Regions from separate parts of the Streptomyces sp. NPDC045026 genome, predicted to be linked through region 1. Evidence: riboswitches for the same ligand, from Rfam matches in the RefSeq annotation. Region 1 holds a riboswitch; the other holds the start of a gene.
What was found. Region 1 has a riboswitch for S-adenosylmethionine ahead of AC07EJ_RS06065 (aminotransferase class V-fold PLP-dependent enzyme). Riboswitches for the same ligand answer to the same signal wherever they lie in the genome.
Positions count from the first base shown of each region.

Region 2: another riboswitch for S-adenosylmethionine. It lies ahead of thrC (threonine synthase); the one in region 1 lies ahead of AC07EJ_RS06065 (aminotransferase class V-fold PLP-dependent enzyme).

Region 1 is NZ_JBWKIS010000002.1:492,740-499,947, forward strand. It holds gene qcrC (cytochrome bc1 complex diheme cytochrome c subunit) at 1-574, shown strand, start outside; gene qcrA (cytochrome bc1 complex Rieske iron-sulfur subunit) at 571-1,629, shown strand; gene qcrB (cytochrome bc1 complex cytochrome b subunit) at 1,626-3,263, shown strand; gene trpD (anthranilate phosphoribosyltransferase) at 3,428-4,492, shown strand; SAM riboswitch class IV at 4,606-4,722, shown strand; gene AC07EJ_RS06065 (aminotransferase class V-fold PLP-dependent enzyme) at 4,888-6,261, shown strand; gene AC07EJ_RS06070 (Lrp/AsnC family transcriptional regulator) at 6,345-6,626, opposite strand; gene AC07EJ_RS06075 (rhomboid family intramembrane serine protease) at 6,671-7,208, opposite strand, start outside.
Region 2 is NZ_JBWKIS010000005.1:103,644-110,851, reverse strand. It holds gene AC07EJ_RS13650 (hypothetical protein) at 1-43, shown strand, start outside; gene AC07EJ_RS13645 (hypothetical protein) at 88-384, shown strand; gene groL (chaperonin GroEL) at 655-2,280, opposite strand; gene AC07EJ_RS13635 (cold-shock protein) at 2,601-2,804, opposite strand; gene AC07EJ_RS13630 (ubiquitin-like small modifier protein 1) at 3,258-3,533, opposite strand; gene thrC (threonine synthase) at 3,603-4,913, opposite strand; SAM riboswitch class I at 4,907-5,038, opposite strand; gene AC07EJ_RS13620 (glucosyl-3-phosphoglycerate synthase) at 5,219-6,166, shown strand; gene AC07EJ_RS13615 (hypothetical protein) at 6,204-6,623, shown strand; gene AC07EJ_RS13610 (alpha,alpha-trehalose-phosphate synthase (UDP-forming)) at 6,734-7,208, shown strand, end outside.

The DNA.
Region 1 (7,208 bases):
CGTGGGCGCCGCGGCCGTCGACTTCCAGGTCGGCACCGGGCGCATGCCCGCGCAGCAGCCCGGCGCGCAGATCCCGAAGAAGAAGGTCATCTACTCGCAGGCCGAGATCGACCAGCTCGCGGCGTACGTCGCCTCGCTCGGCGCCGGTCCGACCGTCCCGACGAAGAACCAGGTCAGCCCTGAGGGTGCGAACATCGCCAACGGTGGCGAGCTGTTCCGTACCAACTGCGCGCAGTGCCACAACTTCACCGGTGAGGGCGGCGCGCTGACACACGGCAAGTTCGCGCCGAACCTGGAGGACGTGAGCCCGAAGCACATCTACGAGGCCATGCAGACGGGCCCGCAGAACATGCCTTCCTTCCCCGACACCACGATGCCGGAGAAGGACAAGAAGGACATCATCGCGTACATCAACGCGGTCAACGGCAACGAGACCGAGAGCCCCGGCGGGCTGACGCTGGGCGGGCTCGGCCCGTTCACTGAAGGCCTGTTCGCCTGGGTCTTCGGTCTCGGCGCCCTGGTCGCCGTCGCCGTCTGGGTCGCCGCTCGGACCGCAAAGGCCAAGAAGTCATGAGTAGTCAAGAGATTCCAGAAGAGAACCTGCCCAGCGCGCAGGACGCCGACCAGCCGCACGGCTCGGTCGCGGTGAAGGAAGACCCCTTCGCCGATCCGGGGCTGCCGCCCCACGAGCACCGGATCCAGGACATCGACGAGCGGGCCGCCAAGCGCTCCGAGCGCGTGGTCGCCTTCCTGTTCGTGCTCTCGATGCTCTCCACGGTCGCCTTCATCGCCGCGTTTGTGACGATCCCGGCCGACAAGAGCGTGTTCATCTTCCCGATCGGGCACATCAGCGGGCTGAACTTCGCGCTCGGCATGACGCTCGGCCTGGCGCTGTTCTGCATCGGCGCGGGCGCGGTCCACTGGGCCCGCACCCTGATGTCCGATGTGGAGGTCGCCGACGACCGTCACGCGATCTCGGCCGAGCCCGAGGTCAAGGCGAAGGTCCTGGCGGACTTCAAGCAGGGCGCCAAGGAGTCGCAGTTCGGCCGGCGCAAGCTGATCCGCAACACGCTCTTCGGTGCGGTCGCGATGGTCCCGCTCTCCGGCATCGTCCTTCTCCGTGACCTCGGTCCGCTGCCGGAGGACAAGCTCCGGCACACCGCGTGGAAGAAGGGCAAGCTCCTCGTCAACATGAACACGAACGAGCCGCTGCGTCCTTCGGACATCGTGGTCGGCTCGCTCACCTTCGCCAAGCCCGAGGGCGTGGAGCAGCACGACGAGGACTTCCAGCAGGTCATGGCCAAAGCCGCCCTGATGCTGGTCCGGATCCAGCCGGACGAGATCAAGGACAAGCAAGAGCTCGCGTGGGGCCACGAGGGTGTCGTCGCGTACTCGAAGGTCTGCACCCACGTGGGCTGCCCGATCTCCCTGTACGAGCAGCAGACGCACCACGTGCTCTGCCCCTGTCACCAGTCCACCTTCGACCTCTCCGACGGCGCCCGCGTCATCTTCGGTCCCGCCGGCCACGCGCTCCCGCAGCTGCGTATCGGCGTGAACGGCGAGGGTTACCTGCAGGCGCTCGGCGACTTCGCAGAGCCCGTCGGTCCTGCTTTCTGGGAGCGCGGATGAGCACTTCGACGACCAACGACGCGTCCTCGCGCGAGAAGGCGCCCGCCGGTGAGCGGGTTGCCGACTGGGCGGACGGCCGGCTCGGGATCTACTCCCTGGCCAAGGCCAACATGCGCAAGATCTTCCCGGACCACTGGTCCTTCATGCTCGGTGAGATCTGCCTCTACAGCTTCATCATCATCATCCTCACGGGTGTGTACCTGACGCTGTTCTTCCACCCGTCGATGAACGAGGTGGAGTACCACGGCAGCTACGTCCCGCTGCAGGGACAGCTGATGTCCGAGGCGTTCAACTCGACCATGCACATCTCCTTCGAGGTGCGCGGTGGTCTGCTGATCCGGCAGATCCACCACTGGGCGGCGCTGATCTTCCTCGCCGGCATGTTCGTGCACATGATGCGCGTGTTCTTCACGGGTGCGTTCCGCAAGCCGCGTGAGGTCAACTGGGTGTTCGGCTTCCTGCTGTTCGTCCTCGGCATGTTCACCGGCTTCACCGGTTACTCGCTCCCGGACGACCTGCTCTCCGGTACCGGTGTCCGCTTCATGGAGGGCGCGCTCCTGTCCGTGCCGATCGTCGGCACGTACCTGTCGTTCTTCCTCTTCGGCGGCGAGTTCCCGGGCGGCGACTTCGTCGCGCGGTTCTACTCGGTCCACATCCTGCTGCTGCCGGGCATCATGCTCGGCCTCGTGGTCGCTCACCTGATCCTGGTCTTCTACCACAAGCACACGCAGTTCGCGGGCCCCGGAAAGACGAACAAGAACGTCGTCGGCATGCCGCTGCTGCCGGTCTACATGGCCAAGGCGGGTGGCTTCTTCTTCCTGGTCTTCGGTGTCATCGCGGTCATCGCCGCGATCGCGTCGGTCAACCCGATCTGGGCCATGGGCCCGTACCGGGTCGACCAGGTCTCCACCGGCGCGCAGCCCGACTGGTACATGGGCTTCTCCGAGGGCCTGATCCGCTTCATGCCGGGCTGGGAGATCAACCTCTGGGGTCACACGCTCGTCCTGGGTGTGTTCATCCCGCTGATGATCTTCCCGCTGGTCCTGGTGGTGATCGCGGTCTACCCGTTCATCGAGTCCTGGATCACCGGCGACAAGCGCGAGCACCACATCCTGGACCGCCCGCGCAACGTCCCGACCCGGACCGCGTTCGGTGCCGCCTGGATCAGCTGGTACTTCGTCCTGCTCCTCGGTGGCGGTAACGACCTCTGGGCCACGCACTTCCACCTGTCGATCAACGCGATCACCTGGTTCGTGCGCATCGGGTTCTTCATCGTGCCCGTGCTGGCCTTCATCGTCACCAAGCGGATCTGCCTCGGCCTCCAGCGCCGCGACAAGGACAAGGTGCTGCACGGACGCGAGTCCGGTCTCATCAAGCGCCTGCCGCACGGTGAGTTCATCGAGGTCCACGAGCCGCTCGGGCCCGACGCCCTGCACACCCTCACCGCGCACGAGCAGTACGCGCCGCTCGAGATCGGCCCGACGGTCGACGAGAACGGTGTGGAGCGCAAGGTGTCCGGTACGGAGAAGCTGCGGGCCAAGCTCTCCGACGGGATGTACGGCGAGGAGAGCCAGATCCCCAAGCCGACTGTCGAGGAGTACAAGGAGATCACCAGCGGCCACGGCCACCACTGATCACCTGAACTGACCTCCCCCAGTCTCGGCTTCGTTCGAGCGGGGGGACCCCCATGGTCGCCACGGTAAGAGCCCCGTCCAGGCACTGGACGGGGCTCTTTGCCGCTCTCGGGGGTGGATAGGGTGGCCTTGTTCCCTTACACACTGAAAACCAGGAGCGGCAGATGAATGCTGTGACCCCCGCAGGAGGCAATACCGCGGCGGGCCGTTCCTGGCCCTCGGTACTGAACGGCCTGCTCGACGGGCGCGACCAGAGCGCCGACGACACCGCCTGGGCGATGGACCGCATCATGCGGGGCGAGGCCACCGACGCGCAGATCGCCGGGTTCGCGGTGGCGCTGCGGGCCAAGGGCGAGACCGTGGAGGAGATCTCCGGCCTCGTACGGGCCATGTACGACCACGCGAACGTGATCGAGGTCCCGGGCGACACGGTCGACATCGTCGGCACGGGCGGCGACGGCGCCAAGACGGTCAACATCTCCACGATGTCCGCGATCGTCATCGCCGGCGCGGGCGCCAAGGTCGTCAAGCACGGCAACCGCGCCGCCTCGTCGGCGTCCGGCGCCTCGGACGTCCTGGAGAAGCTCGGCGTGAATCTGGAGCTGACGCCGAAGCGCGTGGCCGAGGTCGCGGACGAGGCCGGGATCACGTTCTGCTTCGCCGTGAAGTTCCACCCGGCGCTGCGGTACGTGGCGGCCGCGCGCGGCCAGCTGGGCATCCGCACGACGTTCAACTTCCTGGGCCCGCTGACCAACCCGGCCAAGGTGCGGGCCCAGGCCGTCGGTGTCGCCGACGCACGGATGGCCGCCATCGTGGCCGGCGTCTTCGCGGAGCGCGGTCACTCCTCCCTCGTGTTCCGCGGCGACGACGGCCTGGACGAGCTGACGACGACGGCCACCTCGCGGATCTGGGTGGTCCGGGACGGCGCCGTGCGCGAGGAGGCCTTCGACCCGCGGGACGTCGGCATCGACCTGGTGCCGGTGTCCGCGCTGCGGGGCGCGGACGCGTCGTACAACGCGGAGGTCGCCCGCCGCCTCCTGGACGGTGAGAAGGGTCCGGTACGGGACGCGGTCCTCCTCAACTCGGCGGCGGCGCTCGTCGCCCTCACTCCCGGCGAGGGCCCGCTGGCCGATCAGCTCCGGGCCGGCATGGCCCGCGCCGCGGAGTCGATCGACTCGGGCTCGGCGAAGCGGACGCTGGAGCGCTGGGTGGCGGCCAGCAACGCGTAAGCGCGCAGCACGGACAGGGTGGGGAGGTGCCGAAAGGTGCCTCCCCACCACGCTGCGTCCGGGATGCGGACACGCTGTTGCGATGAAGCGATCAGCTGGCATACTTCACGGCAGGTCATGAGTGACAGCGATTAGGCCCCGGCTCGCTGTCCGGCAACCCTCCGTCCGTGGCGGGGTGCCCCGGGTGAAGACCAGGCAGTGCACAGCAAGGTGCGCTGCAAGCGCGGACCCCTGCACACCCTGGGGTCCTGGTCCTCAAGGGAGCAGTCTCGTGAGCAAGCGAATGCGATAGGGCATCTCCGCCCCACCTCCGCACCCCTTTTCCCTTTGCGGCTGCGCTGTCGAGCCATCGGCTCCGGCGTGGTCAATTCGCTTGTCTCTCACGGGAGTTCGCCATGTCTGTCTCCACCGCTGCCGCCGACCAGTCGCTTTGTCGCGAAATCGCCGGGTCCCTGCCGGTTCTGGGCCGGGATGTCACCGTTCCGCTCGTCACCGGGGGCGAGGTCACCTACGCGGCCCTCGACTACGCGGCCAGCGCCCCGGCGCTCCAGCGGGTCTGGGACGACGTGGCGGCCTACGCGCCGTACTACGGCAGCGTGCACCGCGGCGCGGGATACCTCTCGCAGCTGTCGACCGACCTCTTCGAGAGCTCCCGCGTGACGGTCGCCGAGTTCCTCGGCTGCCGCGCGGACGACCAGGTGATCTTCACGCGGTCGACCACCGACTCGCTCAACCTGCTCGCGGCCGTGCTGCCCGCCGACTGCGAGGTCTTCGTCTTCGAGACCGAGCACCACGCCTCGCTGCTGCCGTGGCGCGACGCCCGCGTGACGTACCTGAACGCGCCGCGCACGCCCGCCGAGGCCGTCCGGACCCTGGAGCGGGCCCTCGCCGGCCGCGACCCCCACGGGCCCGCCCTGGTGTGCGTCACCGGTGCCTCGAACGTCACCGGTGAGCTGTGGCCCGTCCGTGAGCTCGCCGCCGCGGCCCACGCCCACGGCGCCCGCATCGTCCTCGACGCCGCGCAGCTCGCCCCGCACCACCCCGTGGACATCCAGGACCTCGACGTCGACTGGGTCGCCTTCTCCGGGCACAAGCTGTACGCGCCCTTCGGTTCCGGCGTCCTCGCCGGCCGCGCCGACTGGCTCCAGGGCTCCGAGCCCTACCTCGCCGGCGGTGGCGCCTCGCGCAAGGTCGCGCGGCGCGCCGACGGCGGTGTGGACGTCGAGTGGCACGACAGCGCGGCCCGTCACGAGGCCGGTTCGCCGAACGTCATCGGCGTCTACTCCATCGCCTCCGCCTGCAAGGCACTCACCGAGGCGGGCTTCGACTCGCTCGTCGCCCGCGAGCAGTACCTGATCGGCAAGGTCCGGGACGGCCTCGACGCCGTGCCCGAGGTGAAGGTGCTCTCGCTGTTCGGCGACGACGCTCCGCGCGTCGGCGTCATCTCGTTCGTCGTCGACGGCTGGAACAGCTCGCACTTCGCGGCCGCGCTCTCCGCCGAGTACGGCATCGGCGTGCGCGACGGCCTCTTCTGCGCCCACCCCCTCGTGCGCACCCTGCTGGGCAGCGACCCGCAGTCACAGGGCGAGTGCGGGGCGCCCGAGGCCGCGCCCGGCGAGAAGTCCCTCAACGCGATCCGTGTCAGCTTCGGCGCCGGCACCCCGGACGAGCACGTCGAGCGCTTCGTCCGCGCCGTCACCGAGCTGGTCCGCGACGGCGCGCAGTGGAACTACCGCACGGAGGACGGGCGTTGCGTCCCCTCCGTGTGATCCGCTCCGTGTGATCCGCCCACCTCGCCGGACATGACGAAGGCCGCCCCTCGGGGCGGCCTTCGGTCGTCATGCGGACAGGATCAGGAGTCGAGCCCGATCGCGAACGCCGCCTCCAGGTCGTGCTGCGAGTACGTGCGGAACGCGACGTGCGTGTCCGTCGCCTCCACGCCCGGGATCTTGCTGATCTTCCCGGGGATGACGTCCGCCAGGTCGTCGTGGCGCGCGACGCGCACCATGGCGATCAGGTCGTACGTACCGGTCACGGAGAAGACCTCGCTGACGCTGTCCAGGGCGGCGATCGACTCGGCGATCTCGGGGATCCGGTCCACGCTGGTCTTGATGAGCACGATCGCGGTGATCACGGCTGGCTGTCTCCCTCGGTGGCCGTGGCTGGGGCACCTTCACTTTAGCCCTCCCGTGTCTCGCCGCCTTCCTCGAGCGGAAGCGCTTCGCCCACCCCTCTTTTGCCTCTGTAACGCACCCACGCGTAGAGGAAGCCGACGGAGAACCCGACCAGGTGCGCCAGGTACGCCACTCCGGGCCCCTGGCTGACCTGCCTCGCCGCCGCCCACTGGAGCGCCGCCCAGAACGGCAGCACCACCCACGCGGGAAACCGCAGTGGCAGGAAGAACAGGAACGGGAACAGGCTCGTCACGCGCGCCGCGGGGAAGAGATACAGCAGCGCCCCGAGCACCGCGGAGATCGCCCCCGAGGCGCCCACCAGGGTCTGCTCGGAGTCCGCGTACCCGATCGCGTAGCCGAGCAGCGCCGCGCAGCCGGCGAGCAGGTAGAAGAGCGCGAACGGGAGGTGGCCCATACGTTCCTCGACCATCGCGCCGAAGACGTACAGGAAGAGCATGTTGCCCAGCAGGTGCAGATAGCTGCCGTGGATGAAGGGGGCCGTGACGGTGGTGAGCGCGGCGCGCGGAGAGCCGGTGAGCAGC
Region 2 (7,208 bases), on a different contig from region 1:
GGACTTCACCGTCGACGACGGGACCTGCCCCGCGGCGCCTTGACCCCTCCACATGCGTGCGCGCGGCCCCGCGCGCATTCTGGAGCTATGGCTGACAGCACGTTCTCGAAGATTTCCTGGACCGAGTTCCGTCCCGACCAGGGGCGGCTGACCGCCGGCGCCGTACTGACCGGCGCCGGGATGCTGGTCGCCGCGGCCGGTGTCGGCGTGCTCGTGTTCGAACTGGTCCGCGCGGGCCGCACCTGGACCGGCACCTGGGAGGTGCCGCCCACCGAGCTGGCGTCCCGCACCTTCCACCAGGCGCAGACCGCCGCCCAGAGCGCGGCCCAGGCCGGCCGCGAGGCCTGGACCAGCTACCAGGAGTCGCCGGTCCGGCGCGGCTGAGGCCTCACGTTCGGATCACCCCGGGCCGCGCGTTTCCTACTTGGCGGGCGCCCACCCCGGGATCCTCGGCAGCACCTTCTCGGCGATCTGGAACAGCACCGTGTCGTCCGGCACCGCGCCGTCCGAGCGCCACAGTGACAGCTCGAAGGAGCCGCCCTTGTCCTTCGGTTCACCGGGGCGGCAAGGAAGACCGGCCGGGGAACGCCCGAGGGCGGCACCCCTCGTGAAGAGGAGTGCCGCCCTCGGAAAGGACAGGCTGAACCGTCAGGCTCAGAAGTCCATGTCACCGCCCGGCATGCCGCCCGGAGCGCCGCCCGCGGCGGCCTTCTCCGGCTTGTCGGCGATGACGGCCTCGGTGGTGAGGAACAGTGCGGCGATGGACGCGGCGTTCTGCAGGGCAGAGCGCGTGACCTTCGCCGGGTCGAGGATGCCCTCGGCGATCATGTCGACGTACTCACCGGTCGCGGCGTTCAGGCCGTGGCCGATGGGAAGGTTGCGGACCTTCTCCACGACGACGCCACCCTCGAGACCACCGTTGACGGCGATCTGCTTGAGCGGGGCCTCCAGCGCGAGCTTCACGGCGTTGGCGCCGGTCGCCTCGTCGCCGTCGAGCTCGAGCTTGTCGAAGACCGCGGAGGCCTGGAGGAGAGCGACGCCACCACCGGCGACGATGCCCTCTTCGACGGCCGCCTTCGCGTTGCGAACGGCGTCCTCGATGCGGTGCTTGCGCTCCTTGAGCTCGACCTCGGTGGCCGCGCCCGCCTTGATGACGGCCACGCCGCCGGCGAGCTTGGCGAGGCGCTCCTGGAGCTTCTCGCGGTCGTAGTCCGAGTCGCTGTTCTCGATCTCGGCACGGATCTGGTTGACGCGGCCCTGGACCTGGTCGCTGTCACCGGCGCCGTCGACGATCGTCGTCTCGTCCTTGGTGATGACGACCTTGCGGGCGCGGCCGAGCAGGTCGAGACCGGCGTTCTCCAGCTTGAGGCCGACCTCCTCGGAGATGACGGTGCCACCGGTGAGGATGGCGATGTCGCCGAGCATGGCCTTGCGGCGGTCACCGAAGCCCGGGGCCTTGACGGCGACGGACTTGAAGGTGCCACGGATCTTGTTGACGACCAGGGTCGACAGGGCCTCGCCCTCGACGTCCTCGGCGATGATCAGCAGCGGCTTGCCGGACTGCATGACCTTCTCGAGCAGCGGAAGGAGGTCCTTCACGTTGCCGATCTTCGAGTTGACGATCAGGATGTACGGGTCGTCGAGCGACGCCTCCATACGCTCCATGTCGGTGGCGAAGTACGCCGAGATGTAGCCCTTGTCGAAGCGCATGCCCTCGGTGAGCTCAAGCTCGAGCCCGAAGGTCTGCGACTCCTCGACGGTGATGACGCCTTCCTTGCCGACCTTGTCCATCGCCTCGGCGATGAGCTCGCCGATCTGGGTGTCGGCGGCGGAGATGGAGGCCGTGGAAGCGATCTGCTCCTTGGTCTCGACATCCTTGGCCTGCTCGAGCAGGGCGGCGGAGACGGCCTCGACGGCCTTCTCGATGCCGCGCTTGAGGGCCATCGGGTTGGCGCCGGCCGCGACGTTGCGCAGGCCTTCCTTGACGAGCGCCTGGGCGAGGACGGTCGCGGTCGTCGTGCCGTCACCGGCGACGTCGTCCGTCTTCTTCGCGACCTCCTTGACCAGCTCGGCGCCGATCTTCTCGTACGGGTCCTCGAGCTCGATCTCCTTGGCGATGGACACACCATCGTTGGTGATCGTGGGGGCGCCCCACTTCTTCTCGAGGACGACGTTGCGACCCTTGGGGCCCAGGGTCACCTTGACGGCGTCGGCGAGCTGGTTCATGCCGCGCTCGAGGCCGCGCCGTGCCTCCTCGTCGAACGCGATGATCTTGGCCATGTGAAGTGGTCCTCCCGGACGCGGTGGAAATGCAAACGGACCGTGCTGGTGCCCGCGACGGACGGCCTGCATGCCGTGTGGTTCCTTGCCCCACCCGGCCTGCGAGCCTCACCGACCCGATCCAAGTTCTGTCACTCTCACCTTCAGAGTGCTAACGCAATGATTAGCACTCGGCCTAGGAGAGTGCAAGCGCCTCCGGCAGACGCGCGGTCCCCGCGGGCGGCGTGCGCGGGCCGCGCGCGCACGCACGAGAGGCCCGTACCCCTCGCGGGGTACGGGCCTCTCGGCGTGAGTGTGTCGGTGGCCGTTCGCGCCGAGATTCAGACGGCGAGCTTGACCATGTCCGCCTGCGGACCCTTCTGGCCCTGCGAGATCTCGAATTCGACTCGCTGACCCTCTTCAAGGGTGCGGTACCCGTCCATCTGGATGGCGCTGTAGTGGACGAAAACATCCGCACCACCGTCGACCGCGATGAAGCCGTACCCCTTCTCCGCGTTGAACCACTTGACGGTGCCCTGAGCCATGGCTAACTCCCCTATTACTGGCCCTTGCACAGGACCGCACTTCGCGGACCCGGGTCAGACCTCACCCCCCATTGGTTGGGGGTGTGCGCCGGAACGCGTCGACCGCGGCTGAATGTATCTGCCCAACTGCCCTCTGCAACAGGTCAATCGGACGAGAATTCTGGGCACGGCAGAGCGGTAATAAGCGACGGAGTCATTGGATTCCGGGGCAACTCGGGCCCGACAAATGACGCGAACACCCAATAAGGGCGGGGCACTTTGGCTGCTTCTTGTCGGGCGGCGGCCGACTTCATATATGCGCTCGGCACAAGCGCGAAGCTCGCTTCCCAACTCTACCGCGCCTAACCATGCAGAATTGCCCCCTCCGCTTCTCGCGCGGAGGGGGCAATTCACGTAACTCTGCGTGGCCTTGTCGGTGGCCGGGCGGTCAGCCGCCGGCACTGTGCTCGACGGTCAGCCTCCGGCGACGGCCGGGATGATCGAGACGCCCGCGCCTTCCGGCGTCGCCGTCTCGAGGCCCTGCTCGAAGCGCACGTCGTCGTCGTTGACGTAGACGTTGACGAAGCGGCGCAGCTTGCCCTGGTCGTCCAGGACGCGGGCCGCGATGCCCGTGTGGTTCTTCTCCAGGTCGGCGAGGACCTCGGAGAGGGTGGCGCCCTCGGCGGCCACCTCGGCCTTGCCGCCGGTGTAGGTGCGCAGGATGGTGGGGATGCGGACGTTGACGCTCATGTGGGGCTGCAGCCTTTCCGTGCGGGTGTCGCGGGGGTTCGCGGGTCTTCGCGGGTCTTCGCGGGGTCTTCAGTGGGCGAGGCCCGCGTCGCGGAACGCGTCCAGGCTCGGGCGGATCGTGGCCGTCGCCTGGGACGTCTCGGCGACCGCGTCGAGGGTCTTGAGGCCGTCGCCGGTGTTGAGGACGACGGTGGTGAGCGCCGGGTCGATCAGGCCGGCCTCGATCAGCTTCTTCGTGACGCCGACCGTCACACCGCCCGCGGTCTCCGCGAAGATGCCCTCGGTCTGCGCGAGGAGCTTGATCGCGTCGACGACCTGCTCGTCGTTGACGTCCTCCACGGCGCCGCCGGTGCGGCGGGCGATGTCGAGGACGTACGGGCCGTCGGCCGGGTTGCCGATGGCCAGCGACTTGGCGATCGTGTTCGGCTTCTGCGGCCGCACGACGTCGTGGCCGCCCTTGTAGGCGACGGAGACCGGCGAGCAGCCCTCGGCCTGGGCGCCGAAGAGCTTGTACGGCTTGTCCTCGACGAGGCCGAGCTTGATCAGCTCCTGGAGACCCTTGTCGATCTTCGTGAACTGGGAGCCGGACGCGATCGGGATGACCAGCTGGTCCGGGAGCTGCCAGCCGAGCTGCTCGCAGATCTCGTACGCCAGGGTCTTGGAGCCCTCGCCGTAGTACGGGCGCAGGTTGACGTTGACGAAGCCCCAGCCCTCGCCGAGCGGGTCGCCGATGAGCTCGGAGCAGAAGCGGTTGACGTCGTCGTAGTTGCCCTCGATGCCGACGAGTTCACCGCCGTAGACCGCGGCCATGACGACCTTGCCCTGCTCCAGGTCGTGCGGGATGAACACGCAGGAGCGGAAGCCGGCGCGGGCCGCGGCGGCGCCGACGGCGCCGGCGAGGTTGCCGGTGGAGGAGCAGGACAGCGTGGTGAAGCCGAAGGCGCGGGCGGCCTCGATGGCCTGGGCGACGACGCGGTCCTTGAAGGAGTGCGTGGGGTTGCCCGAGTCGTCCTTGACGAACAACTTGCCCTGCTCGACGCCGAGTTCACGGGCGAGGTTGTCGGCCTTGACGAGCTTGGTCCAGCCGGGGTTCAGGTTCGGCTTCTCGGCGACGTCCGCCGGGACGGGCAGGAGAGGGGCATAGCGCCAGATGTTGGCGGGGCCGGCCTCGATCTGCTTACGCAGCGACTCGGGGTCGCCGACCGGCAGGTCGTAGGTGACTTCGAGCGGCCCGAAACACTCGGCACAGGCGAAGATCGGTCCGAGCGGGAAGCTGGTGCCGCACTCCCGGCAGGAGAGCGCCGTGGCGGGTCCGAGATCAACGGAAGTGGTGGTGGCGACAGTCTGCGCAGCCATGATGGCGAGGCCCTTTCTCCTCATCTTCCTCGCGGCGCATCTCGCCACGAGACGGAATTGGCACCTTCCCCACCTGGACCTCGGCAAGGTCGGCGGGAGGGTTGCCGGGACTTCAACGGGCCGTATCCCTCTGTCCCTCTGGATGAGCGCTATTCGGTTGTTGAGCTGTCGCTTGATCACTCAAGCGTGGCGGTGACCCCGACATGCGATGGTCACCGGCGTTGTTCAAGACTGTAACCGAAGGCCTGGAGGCTTGAGATAGTCGTCCGAACCGCGAGATGGATCACAGTTCGTGATCCGGCAGAGCCGACAGTGAGGAGCCGCGCACCGTGCTGGAAGAAGTAGAGCGCTGGCTGAGCAGGCGTTCCTGGTCGGTGACCGACCGCCCGCTCCCTCAGCTGATCGCCGCGAAGCGCGCCGCGGGCACTTCGGTGAGCGTGGTGCTCCCCGCGCTGAACGAGGAGGAGACGGTCGGCGAGATCGTCGCCGAGATCCGGCGCGCCCTGATGACGGAGCGGATGCCGCTGGTCGACGAACTGGTGGTGATCGACTCGGGTTCGACGGACCGTACGGCCGAGGTGGCGCGGGCCGCCGGGGCGCGGGTCGTGCACCGGGACGCGATCCTGCCGAGGATCCCGGCCGTGCCGGGCAAGGGCGAGGTGCTGTGGCGCTCGCTGCTCGCGACAGGCGGCGACATCGTCTGTTTCGTGGACGCGGACCTGAAGGAGTTCTCCGCGGACTTCGTCTCGGGGATCGTGGGCCCGCTGCTCACGGATCCCGGCGTGGACTTCGTGAAGGCGATGTACGACCGTCCGCTCGGTTCCGCCGCGGGTCAGGGCGGCCGGGTCACGGAGCTGGTGGCGCGCCCGCTCCTGAATCTGCACTGGCCGCTCCTTGCGGGGTTCGTGCAGCCGCTCGGCGGCGAGTACGCGGCGCGCAGATCGCTGCTGGAGCGCCTGCCGTTCCCGGTCGGTTACGGCGTGGAGCTGGGCCTTCTCGTCGACGCGCTGCACACGGTGGGCCTGGACGCGCTCGGGCAGGTCGACGTCGGGGTGCGCAAGCACCGGCACCAGGACGGGCAGGCGCTGGGGCGGATGGCCGCGGCGATCTACCGCACCGCGCAGCTGCGGCTGGCGCGCGGGCACCTCGTACGTCCCGTGCTCACCCAGTTCGAGCGCGGGGAACGGGGATTCGAGCCACGTACGCATGACGTGGACACCGAGGAACGCCCCCCGATGACCGAAATCACCGAGTACGCGGAGCGTCGCGTGGCGTAGCCGGGGGCACTCATACGTTTTGCCTACATTGCCCTTTATGTGGCTCAGACAAGTTACGGGTGAGCGACGGCTGCGCGCAGCCGCGACCCGCACCGCCGGGGCGCTCGTCGCCACGGCCACCGCGCTGACGGCGCTCGGCGCCGCGGCCCCCGCCTCGGCGGACGTCTCCCCGCCGTTCGCCAAGCGCTACGAGGCATCCCTGTACGGCGACTTCGTGACCATCGGCAACACCGTCACGGACTGTCCGAAGGCCGCCCGGCGCGGTGGGGACGATCCGTGCACGTCGGTGGTCACGCCCAGGCGGGAGCAGGCCCGCCCGGTCCCGCCACAGGAGTCGCACGGACCGGAACTGGCCCGCACCGGCGGGTCGCACACGCTCCTGCACGGCGGTCTCGCGGCCTCCCTGTCCGGCCTCGGCGTCCTCGCGGTGGCGGCGGCGCGCAGCCGGCGGGACTGACCCACGCGGGTAGCCGTCAGGACAGGCGGACGGCGGATCGTATACGGCCGGGCTCCCACGGAGTCCGGCCGTACGTTTGAGCGTTTACGGGCCGGGCTACGTTTGCCCGTATGGCTTCCACGCAGGGTGCACAGATCCTCGTCGCGTCCAACCGCGGTCCGGTCTCGTACGAGCTACGGGCCGACGGGACGCTCGACGCGCGGCGCGGCGGGGGCGGGCTCGTCTCCGGGCTCTCCGCGATCGGACAGGACCCGGACGGCGCGAGCGCGGTGTGGGTGTGCGCGGCCCTCGGCGCCGGGGACCGCGAGGCGGTGCGGCGCGGCGTCGGCGAGCCGGGGGTACGGATGCTCGACATCGACCCCGAGGTGTACGCCGACGCGTACAACGGCATCGCGAACTCGGTCCTCTGGTTCGTCCACCACATGCTCTACCAGACGCCCCTGGAGCCGGCCTTCGGGCCCGAGTTCCGTGCGCGGTGGGCGTCGTACGAGGCCTACAACCGGGCGTTCGCCGAGGCGCTGGCCGCGGAGGCCGGGCCGGGCGCGGCGGTCGTCGTGCAGGACTACCACCTGGCGCTCGTGCCGG